DNA from 2 places in the Paenibacillus sp. EC2-1 genome. Region 2 is predicted to be linked to the other one. Evidence: riboswitches for the same ligand, from Rfam matches in the RefSeq annotation. Region 2 holds a riboswitch; the other holds the start of a gene.
What was found. Region 2 has a riboswitch for S-adenosylmethionine ahead of metA (homoserine O-acetyltransferase MetA). Riboswitches for the same ligand answer to the same signal wherever they lie in the genome.
Positions count from the first base shown of each region.

Region 1: linked by a shared signal. The riboswitch ahead of ACK8P5_RS21405 (methionine ABC transporter ATP-binding protein) and the one ahead of metA (homoserine O-acetyltransferase MetA) in region 2 are both predicted to bind S-adenosylmethionine.

Region 1 is NZ_CP186006.1:4,577,479-4,580,666, reverse strand. It holds gene ACK8P5_RS21415 (COX15/CtaA family protein) at 1-269, shown strand, start outside; gene ACK8P5_RS21410 (Cthe_2314 family HEPN domain-containing protein) at 455-1,174, shown strand; SAM riboswitch class I at 1,293-1,440, shown strand; gene ACK8P5_RS21405 (methionine ABC transporter ATP-binding protein) at 1,543-2,559, shown strand; gene ACK8P5_RS21400 (methionine ABC transporter permease) at 2,559-3,188, shown strand, end outside.
Region 2 is NZ_CP186006.1:4,246,445-4,249,632, reverse strand. It holds gene corA (magnesium/cobalt transporter CorA) at 1-932, opposite strand, end outside; SAM riboswitch class I at 1,377-1,510, shown strand; gene metA (homoserine O-acetyltransferase MetA) at 1,635-2,552, shown strand; gene ACK8P5_RS19765 (PLP-dependent transferase) at 2,595-3,188, shown strand, end outside.

The DNA.
Region 1 (3,188 bases), 330 kb from region 2:
TAGTGGTAGCGGTGATGGGACACTTTGCCTTTTGGCGAAACCGGAATAATCGTGAAATTCAAATGCTTGGTGTATCAGCAGTCGTTCTTTGCTTAATGCAAGTACTAAGTGGTCCACTCTTGATGGCAACACTACACAATGAAGAATTGTATATTTTTGCAGCTTTGGGCCATACATTACTCATATCCGGATTATTCGGTGTTTTATGTTATTTAAGCGTAAGAGCATGGCAGTTAAGCAGACCCCTTAGCGGAAAGAACCCTTCTTGATCAGTCCACTTCGTCAAACGCGCACAAATGAAGTAGTTAGATTCAATCATCAACAAAATCCCAGGACAATTGTTCGGGGTTTTTTGTTGTAAATAGGAATGAATATAGGCTAGTTAAGGACATTTTAAAGATAGGAATGAGATCGGTCCCGATAAGCCAGAACTTAACTTTTAGGGGGGAACGCCATGCTTCGAATATTACTTGGGGAACCACCCCGTATAAATGAAGGATTACTTAAAGATGCCGTGGAGACCATGGTAAAGACAACGCAGTTGCTACAAAAGGAAATTGAGAAGAGCCAAGACCCAACACATGACTTCCGTAAGCTGGAGATCTGGACTCGTGGTCTCATTGGATCATTGGATGAATTGGAGCAGAGCTGGTTTGCTGCAAGTCACTTTCGTAAATCCGTAATAGCGGGATATGTTGATGACATGTCTCCACTGGAACAAGGCGACTATGCACGATATGTATATTTTTATAAGGATGGGTTCATTCGGGTATTCTCCAATCTTGATAAGCTTGGAACCGTACTGAATGAGATATATAATCTGAATACCGCCAAGTATAAAGCTCATTTCTCCTACTTTACAGTAGTTCGTCAATTTAGATATACCAAAACACATGAAGATTTAGCGAGTAAACTGGAAGCGATTAATGATCATTATGATCCGGCTATCGATGCACTGCGTAAACGAAGAAATGCAGAGATTCATTATATGAACTCCGAGATGCAAGATGATCTGTGGCAGCGGCACCAAGGGCTCCATGACAAAATAGAGCTAGAGGATCTGGATCAGCATTTGGATGATTTGAAGCAAGGACTTGATATGGTATGCAAGACTTTGTCAGCTTCATATCGCTATACTAATGAACTATGGGCGGATAAAGGTGTAAGTTCTTGAGGCTTTAAGCCTATAAATTCCTTTTGACAAACATGCAAAAAGAATCTATACTAACAATTGCATTCTTGAATTTGAAATGTTATTGAAAGCTAATTAATTATAATTTCATATCGATGTTTTCTTATCGAGAGAGGCGGAGGGACAGGCCCGATGAAGCCCGGCAACCGATTCCTAGTGTACAGTCAATCGTGACTGAAGCGCTTGGAATGACATGGTGCTAATTCCTTCAAAACTGCGGATGATCATGCAGTTTTGACAGATGAGAAAAGGCATTCGTCTTTACGTAAAGAGGGCCCTTTTTGATTCTGCAAAGAGAGGGCTCTTTTATTTTTGTATCATTCGATAAATTGTATGAGGAGGAACTGGGATTGATCGAACTTAAATCTTTGACGAAGCAGTATGGAAAAGCCGGAACGTTAACGACTGCATTGTCAGAATTGAATCTGTCGATTGAAAAAGGTGAAATATTCGGAGTTATCGGACACTCCGGAGCAGGTAAAAGTACATTGATCCGTTGTATCAACTTGCTCGAACGCCCAACCTCCGGTGAGGTCTGGGTTAATGGAGTTAATTTAACGTCTCTTAACAATAAGCAACTTCAAGCGGAACGCCGAAAGATCAGCATGATTTTTCAACATTTTAACTTGCTATCTTCTGCAACGGTATTTGAGAATATCGCATTTCCACTTCGCTTAATTAAGACACCGAAGGCTGAGGTTGAACGCAAAGTAAATGAGCTTCTAGAACTTGTTGGACTGGAGGCACATCGTAACAAATACCCTTCGCAGTTGTCTGGCGGACAGAAACAACGGGTTGGTATTGCAAGGGCACTTGCGAGCGATCCAGAAGTGTTGCTCTGTGATGAAGCGACCTCTGCACTAGATCCACAGACAACCGATTCCATTCTTAGATTGCTGCTCGACATCAATCAGCGCTTCAATCTAACGATTGTGCTCATTACTCACGAAATGCACGTCATCCAGACAATCTGTGACCGTGTTGCGGTCATTCATCAAGGTGGAATAGTGGAGGAAGGTCCCGTTACTAAAGTATTCTTAAAACCTCAACATGAAGTAACACAGGAATTTGTCCGTAAGGAAACAGATAGTGGGGATGCGTTAAAACTGGCCATTCATGCGCCTCACGCTGAATCGTCCCGTGCGGCTAAGATTACATTTCTCGGTTCCAAAACGTATGAATCAACGCTTTCTCAAACCGTTCGTGAAACCGGAGTTGCGTTCGCAATCTTACAAGGTACAATTTCAACGATTAAACATACACCGTACGGTCAGTTGATTGTTCGATTTGAAGGCGATATGCAAGCGATTGACCTAACCATTCAGAGACTGCTCGAACAGGGACTTGATGTGGAGGTGATGGATTGATGTTTGGTCTTAATTTTTCTGAAGTGAACTGGGATGAGATTGTTACCGCGATACTGGACACACTTAAAATGCTGGCATCATCCGCCTTGTTTACATTCCTAATTGGACTTCCAATTGGTGTGTTGTTATACATGGCAGCCCGATCCTCATCAAGATGGGTTCGTGTTGGATATGGGGTTCTGTCATTTGTGGTAAATATCCTTCGTTCCGTACCGTTTATCATTCTGATTGTAGCTATGATTCCGATTACGAAGTCGATTGTGGGTGTGTCTTATGGCGTGCTTGGCACGATTCCTCCCCTCGTGGTTGGTGCAGCTCCGTTCTTTGCAAGATTAGTTGAAACATCACTCAATGAGGTGGACAAGGGTGTGATTGAAGCAGCTCATTCGATGGGATCATCTACTGGCCAGGTGATATGGCGAGTGCTGCTTCCCGAAGCAAGACCAGGCTTACTTGCTGCCATGACAATCACAATCGTTACCCTTGTTTCCTATACCGCAATGTCGGGTATGGTAGGTGGAGGCGGACTTGGTGATTTAGCAATTAAGTATGGTTATTACCGCTACGAAACTGAAGTGATGATTGTGGCTGTCCTCCTTATGATTGTGCTGGTTCAACTGTTACAGATG
Region 2 (3,188 bases):
AGCCAATCTTTCTTGCGGAACAGATAAAACATGCCAGAACCGAGGAAAATCATAAGGCCGATGACAGCAAAATAGGAATACTTCCATTTTAACTCAGGCATAAATTCAAAGTTCATTCCGTATATACCTGTGATGACAGTTAGAGGCATGAAAATGGTTGTCATGGCCGTAAAAACTCTCATGATCTCATTCGCGCGATTCGCTATACTGGACTGATATGCTTCTCGAAGGTTACTCATCAGGTCGCGGTAAGTTTCGAAGGTCTCGGATATTTTTACAGCATTCTCATATATATCGCTAAAGTACTTTTGCAGCTGATCATCAATCAGGCGTAAGTCTTTCTTATTCAGTGTATTGATCACTTCTTTTTGCGGACCAAGTACTTTTTTAAGCCACAGTATTTCACTTCGTAGACCAATAATTTCGTTCAAATGTGATTTCTTGGTATGCATTAGAATATCTTCTTCAAGCTGATCTATACGTGCTTCAATTCGGTCACCAACTGTGAAATAGTTATCTGTAACCAAGTCGATCAGAATATATAAGAATCGGTCAGGTGTGTTAGCCTCATCTTCCCAGAGTAGAGGCTTCACAGCGCGAAGTTCATGAATCTTCTGTTTCGTCACCGTAATGATGAAATGCCTGCCAAGGAAGATATTAAGAGCTCTCAGGAAGATTTCCTCATCATCAAATCGAATGCTGTTAACTACGATAAAGTAGTGGTTCTCATATATTTCAATCTTAGGACGCTGTTCTTCCTCGCTCTGCGTGTCTTCTACAGCCAGATCATGCAGAGAGAAGAGAGGCTGGAGCTCCAGCAAGTCCTCTACATCAGCGTCGATCCAGTAAAATCCGTCTGGTGGAGCTATTAATGTCGTTTCAATATCGTCTACAGGGGTAAAAACACCCGAATTTACCAACCGGATTTTCATCTGATATCACTCCTTAATTCACTGCTTGCGCATTATCGAATAAAGGCATAGGGTATCAGCTTACCGGCATAGTCGTATGCGAACAAGTCACATGACTCGGCAAAAGGGTTTAATAGAGCACACGAAAAATAACGTTGCCCGCCACCGGTAAGCTGATCTTAATCCTATGCGGTTTTGCGTCACTTACATCCAGCTTCTGGCTCGGGTCACCGTCCATCTTTCATGTCACCTCTTTCATATGGTTAATTAGCACCTGTCTAGTATAACGCTGAGGTTATTACCTTTTCAAGGTGGAATTAAGGCGTCATATGTCCTTGTACAGGATATGGAAGAAAGCGGTGAAATGTTCTTGTTTTTTAACACAAAGCTTCTTGACGAAAAAATGTTCTTGATTTAAAGTATTAATCAGCAATATTAGGAAATTTACAACTTTATATCAGCGAAATCTTATCAAGAGCAGGTGGAGGGACTAGCCCTATGAAACCCGGCAACCGGCGGCAACATCGCACGGTGCTAATTCTTGCAGGATGTATTGTGGCCTTACGTAGTAAGGATCGCTGCAGTCTGACAGATGAGAGAGGCGCATAGTTTCTGTACATATGACCTTTCTCAACAGAGATAGGTCTTTTTTGTATACCTTGGCCTTCTCTGACCATGTATTATGCAGTCTTGACTATTTATTAACCCGAAGGAGGAATAATGATGCCGATCAAAATTCCAGACACCCTGCCTGCAAAGGAAATACTTGCTGGGGAGAACATTTTCGTAATGGACGAAAGCCATGCATTTCAACAGGATATCCGCCCGCTGCGGATTGCCATTCTGAATTTGATGCCAACTAAGGAGACGACAGAGACGCAGCTGCTAAGGCTGATCGGTAATTCCCCTCTCCAGGTCGATGTTGTGCTGCTTCATCCGGGCTCCTACACTTCAAAAAACACCCCGGCAGAGCATCTGGAATCATTCTACAAAACATTTGAAGAAGTCAAGCATCGCCGGTTTGACGGCATGATTATTACGGGTGCGCCAGTGGAACAGCTAGAATTCGAAGATGTGAACTACTGGGATGAACTTACCGAAATTTTCGAATGGAGCAAGCAGAATGTAACTTCAACGCTCCATATATGTTGGGCAGCTCAAGCAGGCCTTTACTATCATTATGATGTGGCGAAGTACAGCCTTCCCGAGAAGTGTTTCGGTGTATTCTCTCATACAGTGAACGAGCCAACGGTTAAGCTGCTCCGCGGCTTTGACGAAGTGTTCTACGCTCCTCACTCCAGGCATACCGATGTGCAGCGAGAAGATATCAAGCGAGCGAAAGACCTTATGATTTTATCAGAATCCGAGGAGGCTGGCGTGTATCTGGTAGCCTCGAAGGATGGCAAACAGATTTTTGTGACAGGACACTCAGAATATGACTCTGATTCACTTCGGTGGGAGTATGAGCGGGATGCAGCTAAAGGGATGGATATTGCACTTCCGCGTAACTACTATCCGAAAGACGATCCGGCAAGGAAACCTCCTTCTGTATGGAGGGCTCATGCGAATTTATTATTCTCAAATTGGCTCAATTACTATGTATATCAAGAAACACCTTATGATATCGGACCACAAATATAGATAAAAAGAGAATGTACAGCTGAAGGAGGAGCAGAGAACAAGATGGAGAACAAGCATCTGAAAATTGAGAGTAGATTAGCTCAGATTGGATCGATAGAGGAACCGGTTACGGGAGCTATTAATTTTCCAATCTATCAAGCGACTGCATTTCGTCATCCGAAATTAGGTCAAAGTACAGGCTTTGATTATATAAGAACGAAGAGTCCGACAAGAACAGTGCTTGAGGAAGCGGCGGCAGCACTTGAATCGGGTGATGCGGGATTTGCCTGTAGCTCAGGTATGGCAGCCTTACAGACTGTGTTTGCCCTGTTTGGTCAAGGAGATCACCTCATCGTGTCACTGGATCTTTACGGGGGCACTTATCGTTTGATTGAGAAAATCTTATCTAGGTTTGGAGTTACGGCAACGTATGTAGATACCAATGATATGGATGCGTTAGAGCAATCAAGAACACCGAATACGAAGGCGATCATTATTGAGACGCCAACGAACCCGCTCATGATGATTACGGACATCGAAGCTGTCTGTAGTTGGGCTCGTCATCACGGAATAATTAGTATTGTAGATAATACCCTGCTTACACCTTTCTTCCAGAGACCGATTGAGCTTGGAGCAGATATCGTTGTACATAGTGCA